3 regions of the Streptomyces sp. NPDC102360 genome follow, and region 3 is predicted to be linked to each of the others. Evidence: riboswitches for the same ligand, from Rfam matches in the RefSeq annotation. Region 3 holds a riboswitch; each other region holds the start of a gene.
What was found. Region 3 has a riboswitch for cyclic di-AMP ahead of ACIRHA_RS13810 (M23 family metallopeptidase). Riboswitches for the same ligand answer to the same signal wherever they lie in the genome.
Positions count from the first base shown of each region.

Region 1 (4,979 bases), on a different contig from region 3:
GTTTCGGACCTTTCCGGGCATCGCCTGCTCCCGCCTCCCCGCTCACGTACGTACGTCCCCGCACACGGTACGGGACCGAGTGCGGGGACGTACGGAACTGCCTACTGCCTCACGGCGAGCGTCAGCCCTTGAAGCGCGGGAAGGCGCTGCGGCCGGCGTACACCGCGGCGTCGTCGAGGATCTCCTCGATGCGCAGCAGCTGGTTGTACTTGGCGACGCGCTCGGAGCGGGCCGGGGCGCCGGTCTTGATCTGGCCGCAGTTCGTGGCGACGGCGAGGTCCGCGATCGTCACGTCCTCGGTCTCGCCCGAGCGGTGCGACATCATGCACTTGAAGCCGTTGCGCTGCGCGAGCTCGACGGCGTCCAGGGTCTCGGTCAGCGAACCGATCTGGTTCACCTTCACGAGCAGGGCGTTCGCCGAGTTCTCCTCGATGCCGCGGGCCAGGCGCTCCGGGTTGGTGACGAAGAGGTCGTCGCCGACGAGCTGGACCTTGTCGCCCAGCTTCTCGGTGATGACGTTCCAGCCGGCCCAGTCGTCCTCGTACAGCGGGTCCTCGATGGAGACGAGCGGGTACGCGGAGACGAGCTCCTCGTAGTACTCCGTCATCTCGGCGGCGGAGCGCTCCTTGCCCTCGAACTGGTACTTGCCGTCCTTGTAGAACTCGGAGGCGGCGACGTCGAGCGCGAGGGCGATCTGCTGGCCGGGAACGTAGCCGGCCTCCTTGATGGCCTCGAGGATCAGGTCGAGGGCCTCACGGTTCGAGCCCAGGTTCGGGGCGAAGCCGCCCTCGTCGCCCAGGCCGGTGGCCAGGCCCTTGCTCTTCAGGACCTTCTTCAGCGTGTGGTAGACCTCGGCGCCCCAGCGCAGGGCCTCGGAGAAGGACTCCGCGCCGATCGGGGCGATCATGAACTCCTGGATGTCGACGTTGGAGTCCGCGTGGGACCCACCGTTCAGGATGTTCATCATCGGGACCGGCAGCAGGTGCGCGTTCGGGCCACCGAGGTAGCGGAACAGCGGCAGGTCGGAGGCCTCGGAGGCGGCGTGCGCGACGGCGAGGGAGACGCCGAGGATGGCGTTGGCGCCGAGCGAGCCCTTGTTGTCGGTGGCGTCCAGGTCGAACATCGCCTGGTCGATCAGGCGCTGCTCGGTGGCGTCGTAACCGACGAGCTCCGGGCCGATCTGCTCGATGACGGCGAGGACGGCCTTCTCGACGCCCTTGCCCTGGTAACGGTTGGGGTCACCGTCGCGGAGTTCGATGGCCTCGAAGGCACCGGTGGAGGCACCGGACGGAACGGCAGCACGACCCGTGCTGCCGTCGTCGAGGCCGACCTCGACCTCGACCGTGGGGTTGCCTCGGGAGTCCAGGATTTCCCGGGCTACGACGACGTCGATGGACGGCACGAGCATCTCCTTCTTGGATGTGACGAAGCTTCGCGGGCACCGTCGGACAACGGGTCCCGCCCCCCTGAGCGTAACCGGCCCGGGGGCATCGGCCATCCGAACGCCCGTCTCTTGGACAACGCCGACAGCGAAATGTTCCTTAACGGAACAAAAACAGCGACCTCCCTCCCGGCTGTGCCGGGAGGGAGGTCGCCGAAGTGAGCGGCCCGTGGGGACGGGGTGCGGCGGGGCTCGGCGTCCGCCGATGCCGAGCCCGTACCTGGTGGTGGTCCTGTGCGGACCGGGTGGCCCCTGCGCGGGGCCGGACGTCTTAGCTGAGGTGCAGCTGCTGACCCGGGTAGATCAGGTTGGCGTCCTTGACGATGTCCTTGTTCTTCTCGAACAGCTGCTGCCAGGTCGTGTGGTGCGCCTCGGCGATCTTGCTGAGGGTGTCACCGGACTCGACCTTGTACTCGCCGTCACCCTTCTCGACCTTGTTGCCGGTCGGGGTGGTGACGGTGTCCTGCTTCGGAGCCTGCTGCTTGGGGGCCTCCTGCTTCGGGGCCTCCTGCTGCTGCGGCTGCTGGCGCTGCTCGGAACGGTCGGCGCGCTGCTGGGTCTCCTGCTTCGGAGCCTGCTGCTGCGCGGACGAGTCGTCGCCGCCACCCTCGTTCGGGGTGGAGGAGAGGCCCGAGCCGCAGTTCGGCCAGGCACCGTTGCCCTGGGAGGCGAGAACCTTCTCGCCGACGGCTATCTGCTGCGCCTTGGACGCCTGGTCGGCGGTGGAGGCGTACTGGTCGCCGCCGTAGGCGGACCAGGTGGAGGACGAGAACTGCAGGCCACCGTAGAAACCGTTGCCGGTGTTGGTGGACCAGTTGCCACCGGACTCGCACTGCGCGACCTGGTCCCACTCGGACGTGGTGGCGGCGGAGGCCGAGGTGGCACCCATCAGCGGCACGGCGACGGCGGCAGCGGCGACTCCGCCGAGCGTGGCGACGCGAATGGCCTTGGACGGGCGGCGGTGCTTGCTCTTGGACGAAAACAGCATGGAGATATCCCCTCACCGACGCCTGCGAGGTGAGCTGTCGGGTTCGGACCAGTGAGTGTCCGGCCGCGCATCCTTGTGCGCTGCTTAACCCCAAGCCCGTCCGGTTTTCCGGATGGGCGGCTTACCTGGGTCCCCCGCTCCTGCCTACGGCGCTTACGCGTCGACTGTTCCCGTACGGACGTTGGCAGGATTCGGCGTGACGTCCATCGGGGCCCGCTGAAGCGAGCGGTCACGAACGTAAGCGGTCGATCCGTCCGATTTCAAAGTCGATCAGGGGCTTTGAGACCCATGTCTCACTCGATCGACATCGGACAAAACCCCTCAACCAGCCCGAACTCCCTTTAGTTTTTGTCCGTTACGTCCCCAAGATCCAGGCTCTGACCAGGAAGGATGAGGTCTGGGTCGGTACCTACCGTCTCCTTGTTCCGCTCATAGAGCGCGTCCCACCCGCCGTGCACGTTCTGAGCCTCCGCGATGTCCCAGAGGTTGTCGCCGGCGTGGACCTCGTACGTGTCACCGTCGCGCTTGTCGTCGCGCGAGGCGTGACGCCCCTCTCCCGTACGGGAGTCGGAGCCGTCGTCGCCGGCGCGGTCGCCGCGGTGGCGGCCGGACGTGGTGTCGTCCGACGCCTCGCCGGAGGGGGAGGCGGACGGCGGGGCCGTCTCGGGGGCGGCGTCGTCAGAAGGCGCGTGGGACTTGTCACTTGAGGGGGTCGAGGACTCCTCGGCCTTGTCACCGGTGTTACCGGAGGTATCGCCCGACACATGGGAGTCGTCGGCTTCGTCGTGACCCTTGTCTCCCGAATCGGCTGAATCGGCCGAATCGGTCGCGCTGTCTGTCGCGTCCGCGGAGCCCGTCTTGTCGGCGTCCTTGTCGGCTTCACCATCGGCGCCCTCGTCCGACTTGTTGTCGGCATCGGTGCCGGAGGGCTCGGACGCGGACTCGGATGACGAGTCGGACGACGAGTCGGATGACGACTCCGACGGCTGCGGCGACGCGGACACGCCCGGATCGACGTCCGCCGAATCGTCGTCCTTGGTGAGGTCCGCGGTGAGCGAGCACATCGGCCAGGCACTCACGCCCTTGTCGTCGAGAACCTTCTCGGCGACGGCTATCTGCTGCGAGCGGCTGGCCTGGTCGGCACGCGGGGCGTAGTCGAGCCCCCCGTACTGCTCCCATCTCTCCTGCGTGAACTGGAGGCCGCCGTAGTAGCCGTTACCGGCGTCCAGGCTCCACTGCCCGCCGCTCTCGCACTCGGCGAGCTTGTCCCACGCCTGCGTGGTCGCGGCGCTCGCGCCGCTCGCGGCGAACAGCGGGATCGCGATGGCGCTGCCGGTGACTCCGACGGCGACGACGAGAGCAGGGGCCTGACGGGGGCGACGGTGTCGACCGTTCCCGGAGAGCATGCGGTTGCCTTTCGCGAGACTGATGCTGCTACGTGCGTACTGCGTGCGACGGATGGTGAAAGTGGAACCAGTTGTGCGCGTGTCGCGATGATCCGTGAACGTAGCTGCACTCGAACGCCTGTCACAAGTCGATCAGGCGTAGATCACGTGAAAGTCACATTGTTGACGGCCCGTCAGCTCCGGCCGGATTCTGACGCGGCGTGAACTCCACCGGGAGCGTGCGCAGTCCACGCATGATGAGCCCGCCACGCCACCGCAAATCGGTAGGTTCCACCGCAAGTCGCAGGTCCGGCAGGCGCGTCAGGAGCGTGCCGAGAGCGGTCTGCCCCTCCAGGCGCGCGAGCGGGGCGCCGAGGCAGTAGTGGATGCCGTGTCCGTATCCGAGGTGCTGGTTGTCGCGGCGGGAGAGGTCGAGGGTGTCGGGCTCGGTGAAGCGCGCCGGGTCGCGGTCGGCGGCGGCGAGCACGACGAGAACCGGGTCGCCGACGCCGATCTCCACGCCGCCGATGGTCAGCGGCTCCCTGGCGAACCGCCAGGTGGCCATCTCCACCGGCCCGTCGAAGCGCAGCAGTTCCTCGATCCCCGTCTCCAGCAGGCCCGTCTCCCCCGCCGCGATGGACTGCTGCAGACGCTCGCGTTGGCCGGGGTGAGTGAGCAGGGCGTACGCGCCGTTGCCGATGAGATTGATGGTCGTCTCAAACCCGGCAAACAGGATGATGAAGGCGAGTGACGCGGCCTCGTTCTCCGTGAGGTGCTCGCCGTGGTCCGAGGCGCGGATCAGGCCGGAAATGAGGTCGTCGCCCGGCTCGTTGCGCTTTCGGTGGATGAGTTCGGCCAGGTAGGCGCGGATCTTCTTCACGGAGCGGCCCACGCCGCCGCGCGGTCCCCCGCCGTGGCGGATCATCATGCCCGCCCACTCGCGGAAGTCGTCCTGGTCCTCGCGGGGGACGCCGAGGAGGTCGCAGATGGCGTAGATGGGGAGGGGGAAGGCGAAGTCGTGGATCAGGTCGGCTTCGCCCTTGGCCGCGAAGGCGTCGATGAGGTCGTCCGTCAACTGCTGGACGCGCGGCGCGAATTCGGCGACGCGGCGCGGGGTGAACGCCTTCGATACGAGGCGGCGCAGGCGGGTGTGGTCCGGCGGGTC
Region 1 is NZ_JBIWLG010000011.1:65,541-70,519, forward strand. It holds gene ACIRHA_RS33300 (septum formation initiator family protein) at 1-21, opposite strand, end outside; gene eno (phosphopyruvate hydratase) at 122-1,402, opposite strand; gene ACIRHA_RS33310 (transglycosylase family protein) at 1,713-2,429, opposite strand; cyclic di-AMP (ydaO/yuaA leader) riboswitch at 2,434-2,591, opposite strand; gene ACIRHA_RS33315 (transglycosylase family protein) at 2,771-3,835, opposite strand; gene ACIRHA_RS33320 (cytochrome P450) at 3,990-4,979, opposite strand, start outside.
Region 1: linked by a shared signal. The riboswitch ahead of ACIRHA_RS33310 (transglycosylase family protein) and the one ahead of ACIRHA_RS13810 (M23 family metallopeptidase) in region 3 are both predicted to bind cyclic di-AMP.

Region 2 (4,979 bases), on a different contig from region 3:
GTGGCAGGACCCGCGCCCGACTCCACGATCGTGCGGAGGTCCTCCATCAGCGTGTTGAACCGCTTCACGGCGTTCGCCGAGCGGGCCGCCATCCCGTACGCCTCGTCGACGCGGCGCAGCGCCTGCGGGAAGGAGATCTTCTCGCGCTGGGAGAGCGCGTCGATCATCGCTTCGGCGCGGTCGCCGATACCGCGCTTCGGCACGTTGAGGATGCGGCGCAGCGGCACCGAGTCCTCGGGGTTGGAGAGCACGCGCAGGTAGGCCAGGACGTCCCTGACCTCCTTGCGCTCGTAGAAGCGGACGCCGCCGACGACCTTGTACGGCAGGCCGGTCCTGATGAAGATCTCTTCGAAGACACGGGACTGCGCGTTCGTCCGGTAGAAGACCGCGACGTCGCCCGCCAGCGCGTCGCCCGCGTCCGTGAGCCGGTCGATCTCGTCGGCGATGAACTGCGCCTCGTCGTGCTCGGTGTCCGCGACGTAGCCGGTGATCTGGGCGCCGGGTCCCTCGTTGGTCCAGAGGTTCTTGGGGCGGCGCGACTCGTTGCGCTCGATCACCGCGTTCGCCGCGCTGAGGATCGTCTGCGTGGAGCGGTAGTTCTGCTCCAGCATGATCGTCTTCGCGTTCGTGTAGTCCTCTTCGAACTGCAGGATGTTACGGATCGTGGCGCCACGGAACGCGTAGATCGACTGGTCCGCGTCACCCACGACGCACAGCTCGGCCGGGTCCGCGTCCTCGCCCTCGGTGGGGCCGACCAGTTCCCTGACCAGCGCGTACTGCGCGTGGTTCGTGTCCTGGTACTCGTCGACGAGGACGTGGCGGAAGCGGCGGCGGTAGTGCTCGGCGACGTCCGGGAACGCGCGCAGCAGGTTCACCGTCGTCATGATCAGGTCGTCGAAGTCCAGCGCGTTCGCCTCACGCAGGCGTGCCTGGTACATCGCGTAGGCCTGGGCGAGGGTCTTCTCGAAGCCGTCGGCAGCCGTGCCCGCGAAGTCCTCCTCGTCGATCAGCTCGTTCTTGAGATTGCTGATCTTCGCGCTGAAGGACTTCGGCGGGAACTTCTTCGGGTCAAGGTCCAGGTCGCGGCAGACGAGCGCCATGAGCCGCTTGCTGTCGGCGGCGTCGTAGATCGAGAAGGAGGACGTGAAGCCCAGCTTCTTGCTCTCCCGGCGCAGGATGCGGACGCAGGCGCTGTGGAAGGTGGAGACCCACATGGCGTTCGCGCGCGGGCCCACCAAGTCCTCGACGCGCTCCTTCATCTCGCCCGCGGCCTTGTTCGTGAACGTGATCGCGAGGATCTGGCCGGGGTGCACTCCGCGCTCGGCGAGCAGGTACGCGATGCGGTGCGTGAGGACGCGGGTCTTGCCGGATCCGGCGCCCGCGACGATGAGCAGCGGGGCGCCGCCGTGCACGACGGCCGCCTGCTGGTTCTCGTTCAGCCCCTCGAGGAGGGTGGCCGAGTCGAGGACCGGGCGCGGGGCGCCGTCCCGATAGTGCGCGTCCCGCTCCGGGGGCACACCGAACAGCCCGTCCGGCATCGGCTCCGGGGCCCCGTCGTCGTACTCGGGGTCCGGGGGCGGCGGCGGGGGCTCCTCCGCACTGTTCTGGAGGCCGGTCAGGAAGCTGTCGTCAAAGAGGCTGCTCATCGCTCTACGAGTCTAGGCCGCCCCACTGACAACCCGCGGCCCCCTTGGAAATCCAAGGGGGCCCAGAGGAAGAGATCACGAAAATGTATCGGGCATATCGAACATCAACCTTCACAGCAGCCACACGAGTTGGCTACGGTGCAGCCGGGCAGCCCGTCCCCCCGCCCGCGGAAGTCGCGGCGAACGGGCAGCCCCCGCTGAGTTCCGTACGCCGCGAGGCAGGGAACCGGGGACCCAACCGACCTTGGGGTGAATCGGTCAGCCGACCGTAGGGCAGCCTTCCACGTACCACGCCCGAACCCGACAGCTAACCCGGTAGGCGGACGACGGAAGGAGTCGCCTGCCTTGGCGTCGCACCGCAAGCCCCGCAGCCGTTCCCGGATGACCGGCGGCCTTCGCACGACCCCGGCGGTCGGCATCACGACCGCCGCCCTCACGTCCGTGGCCCTGCTCTCGCAGACGGCGCAGGCCGCGCCCGCGCAGCCGTCGTCGAAGCCGCGTCTCGAAGAGGTCCAGCAGAAGGTCGACACCCTGTACCGGCAGGCCGAGGTCGCCACCCAGAAGTACAACGGCGCCAAGGAACGGACCGACTCCAAGAAGCACCAGGTCGACAAGCTCCTCGACGATGTCGCGCAGCGCACCGAGGACATGAACACGGCCCGCCAGAAGCTCGGCAGGTACGCCGCCGAGCAGTACCGCTCGGGCAGTGTGAGCGACACCGCGACCATGTTCCTCGCGGACGACCCGGAGGACTACTTCTCGCAGCGCCAGCTGATGAGCCGGCTGACCGACGAGCAGAAGAAGTCGATCGACGACTATCAGAAGCAGACACGCGAGACCGCGAAGAAGCGCACCGAGGCCCAGTCGAGCCTCGAGGACCTCACCGACTCGCAGGCCGAGCTGAGGTCCTCGAAGGAGACCGTCCAGACGAAGCTCTCCGACGCGCGTCAGCTGCTGTCCAAGCTGACCGCCGAGGAGAAGGCGCGGCTCGCCGCGATCGAGAAGGCCAAGGAGGAGGCGGCCCGCAAGAAGGCCGCCGAGCTGGCCGCCGAGCAGAAGGCCGCGGAGGCGGCGAAGCGGAAGGCGGCCGAGGAGGCGAAGGAGCAGGGGCAGTCCTCCGGTTCCTCGGGCTCCTCCACCGGCTCGGCGGGCTCATCGGACGCCTCGTACGCCACCAAGGCCGCGCAGGCGCTCGCGTTCGCCAAGGCGCAGGAGGGCAAGCCGTACGTGTGGGGTGCCACGGGACCGGACTCGTACGACTGCTCGGGTCTGACGCAGGCGGCGTGGAAGTCCGCGGGGATCTCGCTGCCGCGGACGACCTGGGACCAGGTCGAGATCGGCAAGACGGTGCCGCTCTCCGATATCCAACCCGGTGACCTGGTGTTCTTCTACGACGACATCAGCCACGTGGGCCTCTACATGGGCGACGGCATGATGGTGCACGCGCCGAAGCCGGGCGCGGTGGTGCGCGAGGAGTCGATCTACTACGACGGCACGTCGTCGATCCACAGCGTGGTGCGGCCTGCCTGAGCCCCGTCGGTGACGCCTGTGACGCCTGTGACGCCTGTGATCAGGTCCAGAGCACCGCGATGAAGATGTTCGCGACGGTGAGCGCGCCGACCGTCGCGAACAGGCCCTTCTCCGCCTTCTCCTCGTCCCGCTTCACATAGACGATGCCGAGGATCACGATCAGGACCGCGAGCTTCACGCCGATCTTGATGTTGTTCACGGTGGAGCCGTCGGCCTGGTTGAGGCCGACCAGGGCGACGCCGGTCACCAGCATCGTCAGCGCGCCGTGCAGCATCGCCTTGTTGAAGCGGGCCGCGCCCTCCTTCATCGCCGACATCTGCGTGAGGAAGCCGCCGAGCAGCGAGGCGATGCCGATGATGTGCAGACCGACGAAGAGGTTGATGAGTACGTCCATGGGGCCGGAGCCTACTTGGGCCCGTTTCGGGCCACTTCGGAGGCCCGGCTGTCACTCTCTGCCACCGCCCGTAACAAATGGGCCAGTTGCGAACAATCGGCCACCAACCCGTTACGCCGAGGTTTAGCGTCCTTGCTCAGGTGACCGGCTCCCCACCGCCGCCCGAACCAGGGGCGGCAGTCGGACACCCCCGCCGAGAAAGGTCCGGCGGCGACCCGCTCCCCCTGTGCGGGCCGCCGCCGGACGCGCGACCGGGGGCCGTGCGTTTCGGACGGCCGCCCAGAGGAGGACCTTGTGCCGGCAGCGCACCGCAAGCCCCGACCGCGTTCGCTCAGCGGTGGCACGGGCCGCACCGCGGCCACCCTCGCCCTCGCCTCCGCGGCCACCGTCACCGCCCTCGACGGCGGGGCGGCGCACGCGGAGCCCGAGCTCAGCCCCACCCAGGTGCGGGCCAAGGTCGACAAGCTGTACCAGGAGGCGGAGGTCGCCACCCAGAAGTACAACGGGGCGAAGGAGAAGGCGGACGGGGCGCGGAAGAAGGTGGACGCGCTCCAGGACGAGGCGTCCCGGCGCACCGAATCCCTCAACTCCGAGCGCGAGAAGCTGGGTTCGGTGGCGGCCTCCGAGTACCGCACCGGAGGCGTGGACCCGTCGGTCCAGCTGCTCCTCTCCTCCTCCCCCGACGCCTACCTCGACAAGGCGTCCCTCACGGAGCGCATCGGCGCCCGGCAGGCCGCCTCGGTCACCCGCGTACAGGGCGAACTCCGCGAGATCGACCAGCTGCGCGGCGACGCCGACGGCACACTCTCCGAACTCCGCGCCAAGAAGGCCGAGTTGGAGGACAACAAGAAGAAGGTGAAGCGAAAACTCGCGGAGGCACGCCGCCTCCTCGACCGCCTCACCCCTGAGAAGCGCACGCCCACCGCCACGCAGAGCGGACACGCCTCGCGCTCGGCGGAACGCGCCGACCTCTCCCAGGCCACCAACTCCCGTGCCAAGGCCGCGGTCTCCTTCGCGTACGGCGCCCTGGGCAGCCCCTACGTATGGGGCGCCACCGGCCCCTCCGCCTTCGACTGCTCGGGCCTGACGCAGGCCGCGTACAAGGCGGCCGGGGTCTCAATCCCCCGCACGACGTACGCCCAGATCGACGCGGGCCCGCGCATCCCGAAGTCCCGGCTCCAACCCGGCGATCTGGTCTTCTTCTACTCCTCGATCAGCCACGTGGGCCTCTACATCGGCGACGGCAAGATGATCCACGCCCCGAACCCGAGCGCACCGGTCCGGGTGGCCCCGATCGACGAGATGCCCTTCGCGGGGGCGACACGGGTGGCGTGATCCTGCCGGACGCCCGACGCTTCTCAGTCCGCCCGCCCCGTGGCCGCCACCGTCACGCCGAGGCCCACCATCGC
Region 2 is NZ_JBIWLG010000009.1:102,156-107,134, forward strand. It holds gene pcrA (DNA helicase PcrA) at 1-1,646, opposite strand, end outside; cyclic di-AMP (ydaO/yuaA leader) riboswitch at 1,832-1,984, shown strand; gene ACIRHA_RS30005 (NlpC/P60 family protein) at 1,992-3,176, shown strand; gene ACIRHA_RS30010 (hypothetical protein) at 3,217-3,570, opposite strand; gene ACIRHA_RS30015 (NlpC/P60 family protein) at 3,865-4,905, shown strand; gene ACIRHA_RS30020 (LysE family translocator) at 4,929-4,979, opposite strand, start outside.
Region 2: linked by a shared signal. The riboswitch ahead of ACIRHA_RS30005 (NlpC/P60 family protein) and the one ahead of ACIRHA_RS13810 (M23 family metallopeptidase) in region 3 are both predicted to bind cyclic di-AMP.

Region 3 (4,979 bases):
ACCGACCCGGTCCACGTAGTCGTGATGGGTGAAGCGGTGCACGTCCTTGGCGGACAGTCGTGGGTAGGGCGCGAAGAAGCGGTAGTACTTCGACTCGTCCGAGACCTGCTCGTAGAAGCTGGTCAGATGCTCGGCGTCCGCGGTCGTGATGGGCCTGATCCGCGCGGTGCCGCCGTCGCGCAGCACTACGTCGGCCTCCCAGTGGGCGGGATACTCATGCCGGTCCGACGGGGTCTCCATGCCGCAAGAGTAGGGCCGGGCACTGACAGATGACGGCCTGTCGTACGGGTCGCGGCCCGTGCGTACGGAAGGCACCCTATGGAGGACCGAAGGGCCGTGCCGGCGAGGACCTGGGTCCGCGTCACGCACGCCTTACGATATGGAACACTGGTCTAGACAACCGTGAGACACCTGAAGGGCAGCATCACATGGCTGAGCGCCGCGTCAACGTCGGCTGGGCCGAGGGCCTCCACGCCCGCCCCGCTTCCATCTTCGTCCGCGCTGCCACGGCGGCCGGCGTTCCCGTGACGATCGCCAAGGCCGACGGCAACCCCGTCAACGCCGCCTCCATGCTGGCCGTGCTCGGCCTGGGCGCGCAGGGCGGCGAGGAGATCGTGCTGGCCTCCGACGCCGAGGGCGCGGACGCCGCGCTCGACCGTCTGGCGAAGCTGGTCGCCGAGGGGCTCGAGGAGCTTCCCGAGACCGTCTGACACAAAGGCAAAAGCAGTACGGCTGAGCCGCGCGCCCCGAAGAGGGACGCGCGGCTTTTTCGTTCACCATTGCGACACGAATTGGGCAACAGAGAATAGGAGGAACCAGGCAGCTGGAATTGATCCGCACCTCATTCGATTCATTCGCCGAATAGTGCACTTCTTTGTATACGGCGCTTTTGTTAAAGCTGGCGACCCACCGTGTTGACTGCATGTTGCGAAGTCCTCACGCGCTCGCCCGCGCGGGGCACGCGCAGCCTGTGGGCGGCCGCCGCCCGCTCCGCATGCAGGACGGTCAGGGCGCGGGAACGCTCCGCGTCACCCCGCGCCACGGCGTCGACGATGGCGCCGTGCTCGGCCCAGGACTCGGCCGGCCGGGCCGGGCTCTCCACGGCGTACATCCAGGCAATCTTGTGGCGAAGCTGGGTGAGCAGGGTGATCAGGCCGGGGCTGCCGGAAGCCTGAGTAAGCGTCTCGTGGAACCAACTGCCGAGAGAGCGCAGATCCTCGCTCTGACCTCGCCTGGAGCGCTCCTGCCCCAGCCTGACCAGGCCGCGCAGCACCTTGAGGTGCGCCTCCGTGCGGCGCTGCGCGGCGCGGGCGGCCGCCATGGGTTCGAGCAGCGTGCGGATCTCCAGGAGATCGGCCGCCTCCCGCTCGGTGGGTTCGGCCACGCACGCGCCCGCGTGCCTGCGCGTGACGACGAACCCCTCCGCCTCCAGGGTGCGCAGCGCCTCACGGACGGGCACACGCGAGACCCCGTAGCGACGCGCGAGCAGTTCCTCGGTGAGCCTGCCACCGCGCTCGTACACGCCGGCGACGATGTCGTCGCGGATCGCTGTGCATACCGACTGTGCGGGAATGCGCATGACTCGACCTCCGCCTCAATGCCCGCGACACGCGGTCTATTGACGCCCGGTCGGGCGCGAATGACACGCGGCCGGAACGTTTACCCCGTGACTCTATTCCACCGGACTTGAATTTCCGACGAGAGAACTGAATCCGGGGATATTTTTTGGACACCGCGGACCCGCGCACACGAAAGCCCCGGCTCGATGAGCCGGGGCTTTCGTGGAGTGTGCCTGGCGGGTCAGACGTTCACACCGTGCTGTCGCAGGTACGCGACGGGGTCGATGTCCGAGCCGTAGTCGGGGCCGGTACGGGCCTCGAAGTGGAGGTGCGGGCCCGTGACGTTGCCGGTGGCTCCGGAGAGGCCGATCTGCTGACCGGGGGTGACGTCCTGGCCGACGGAGACGCCGATCGAGGACATGTGACCGTACTGGGTGTACGTACCGTCCTTCATCTTGATCACGACGTTGTTGCCGTACGCGCCACCCCAGCCGGCCTCGACGACGGTACCCATGCCGACCGCGTGCACCGAAGTGCCGCTGGAGGCGTGGAAGTCGATGCCGGTGTGGCTGCCGGAGGACCACAGTCCGCTGCCGGCCTGGTAGGCGGTGGAGACGTACGAGCCGGATATCGGCGACACGAAGCTGTTCAGGCGCTTGCGCTCGGCCTCGCGGGCGGCGCGCTCCTTGGCCTCGCGCTCCTTCTCGGCCTTCTCGGCGGCCCGCTTCTTGGCCTCCGCCTCGGCCTTGCGCTTGGCCTCCTCGGCCTTCTTCTTGGCCTCGGCCTCGGCCTTCGCCTTGGCGGCCGCCTTCTGCTGCGCGGTGGCCTGCGCGTCGATCTGCTCGGCCAGGGAGTCGCCGATGGCGACGGCCTGCGTGAGGCCGTCGTGCGGGACTGTCGCGGTGTCGGCGGCGAGCGCGGGGGCGGCGAGGCCACCCACCACGCCCGTCGTGGTGATGGCGGCGACGCCCGCGAACTGAGCGGTGGTACGCGTCAGGCGGCTGGGACGGCGGTGCTTCCCGGTGGCACGGGTGAACCCCATGAAGTGGCTGGTCCTTTCCTTCCTTCTCGCCTACCGGGTTAGCTGACGGGTTCGGAGCAGGAAGGTCTCCTACAGACTCCCTCCCCTACGGGAAGAGCGCCCGATTCACCCCAGGGACTTCGGTGGGTCCCCGGCTCCCCTGGCTCGCACCATGGGGACTCGGCGATGACTGTCCGGTGTCGCGGGCGCGACGTACGTCTGGCGAACAGCCGGACCGAACGCTAAGCGGGGCGTCTTTGAATCAACAAACAGAACCCGCCTTTTGTAGCGCACGCCACAGGGCAGACAGGCAACCTCTACGCCAATACGGACATTTGGGAACGTGTGGTGATTATGGATGATCGTGACCGACGCCACGAAGCCCCGGCGGCCAGTGACGGCGCCGGGGCTTCGTGGGGTGCCGCGGGAGACGAGCTCAGCCGGCGACCACAGTGACTTCGCCAATACCGAGCGCCTTCACCGGCTCCTCGATCTGCGCGGCGTCGCCCACCAGGATCGTGACCAGACGGTCCGCGGGGAACGCGCTCACGACGGCGGCCGTGGCCTCCACGGTGCCCGTAGCGGCCAACTGCCGGTACACCTGCGCCTGGAAGTCGTCCGGCAGGTGCTGCTCGACCTGGTCGGCGAGGGTGCTCGCGACGGCCCCCGCGGTCTCGAACTTCAGCGGGGCGACACCCACCAAGTTCTGTACGGCGGTGTCCCGTTCGGCATCCGTGAGCCCCTCGGCCGCCAGCGTGCGCAGGACCTTCCACAGGTCGTCGAGCGCGGGCCCGGTGTTCGGCGTGTCCACCGAGCCGCTGATGGCGAGCATCGCGGCGCCGCTGCCGTCGGGCGCGGAGCGCAGCACCTGGGCGAAGGACCGCACACCGTAGGTGTAGCCCTTCTCCTCGCGCAGGACGCGGTCCAGGCGCGACGTGAGGGTGCCGCCCAGGCAGTACGTGCCGAGGACCTGCGCGGCCCACACACGGTCGTGCTTGTCCGGTCCGACCCGGCCCATGAGCAACTGCGTCTGCACGGCGCCCGGGCGGTCCACGATGATCACGCGACCGGTGTCGTCGGCGACGACCGGCGGCACGGGGCGCGGCTCGGCGGTGTCACCCGTCCAGGCGCCGAGCGTGTCGGCGAGGAGGGCGTCCAGGTCGATGCCCGTCAGGTCGCCCACGACGACGGCCGTCGCGGTGGCGGGGCGTACGTGCCGGTCGTAGAAGGCGCGCACTGCCGCGGCGTCGATGGCCGAGACGGTCTCCTCGGTGCCCTGGCGCGGGCGCGACACGCGCGCGTCGGCCGGGAAGAGCTGCCTGGAGAGCTCCTTGGCGGCGCGCCGGGCCGGGTTGGCGCTCTCGTGCGGGATCTCGTCCAGGCGATTGCGGACGAGGCGCTCGATCTCGCTGTCGGTGAAGGCGGGGGCCCGCAGGGCGTCGGCCAGGAGGGCGAGCCCCTTGGACAGGCGGGAGGCCGGCACTTCGAGGGAGGCACGGACGCCGGGGTGGTCGGCGTGCGCGTCCATCGTGGCGCCGCAGCGCTCCAGCTCGGCGGCGAACTCCTCGGCGGAGTGCTTGTCGGTGCCTTCGTTGAAGGCCCGCGCCATGATCGTCGCGACGCCGTCGAGGCCCTTCGGTTCGGCGTCCAGCGGCGCGTCCAGGTGCACCTCCACGGCGATGACCTGCTGGCCGGGCCGGTGGCAGCGCAGCACCGTCAGTCCGTTGGGGAGCGCGCCGCGCTCCGGGGCCGGGAACGCCCAGGGCTTGGGCTCGCCCGCCTGCGGCCGGGGATGGAAGTCCATGTTCGCGAGCTGCTCGGTCACTGGCCCGCCTCCTCAGCGTTCTCGGCGTTCTCGGCGTTCTCGGCGTTCTCGGTGTCGGCGGGCGCGGTCGGCTCGTACACGAGGGACGCGCGGTTGTCGGGGCGCAGCCGCGCCTTGGCGATCTCCTGGACGTCCTCGGCGGTCACGTCCAGGACGCGCCCCACGGCGGTCAGGGCGAGCTGCGGGTCGCCGAACAGGACGGCGTAGCGGCACAGCTCGTCCGCGCGCCCCGCGACCGTGCCCAGGCGGTCCAGCCACTCGCGCTCCAACTGGGCCTGGGCGCGCTCCATTTCCTCGGGACTCGGGCCCTCTTCGGCGAACCGGGCGAGCTCCTCGTCGACGGCGGCCTCGATGACCGGCACCTCGACGTCTCCGGAGGTCTTCACGTCCAGCCAGCCCAGGGAGGGCGCTCCGGCGAGGCGCAGCAGACCGAAACCGGCCGCCACGGCGGTGCGGTCACGGCGTACGAGCCGGTTGTACAGCCGCGAGGACTCGCCGCCACCCAGAACGGTGAGGGCGAGGTCGGCGGCGTCGCACGCGCGCGTGCCGTCCTGCGGGAGCCGGTACGCCGACA
Region 3 is NZ_JBIWLG010000002.1:985,298-990,276, forward strand. It holds gene ACIRHA_RS13795 (GNAT family N-acetyltransferase) at 1-240, opposite strand, end outside; gene ACIRHA_RS13800 (HPr family phosphocarrier protein) at 429-710, shown strand; gene ACIRHA_RS13805 (GntR family transcriptional regulator) at 893-1,579, opposite strand; gene ACIRHA_RS13810 (M23 family metallopeptidase) at 1,801-2,601, opposite strand; cyclic di-AMP (ydaO/yuaA leader) riboswitch at 2,614-2,776, opposite strand; gene ACIRHA_RS13815 (M16 family metallopeptidase) at 3,017-4,384, opposite strand; gene ACIRHA_RS13820 (M16 family metallopeptidase) at 4,402-4,979, opposite strand, start outside.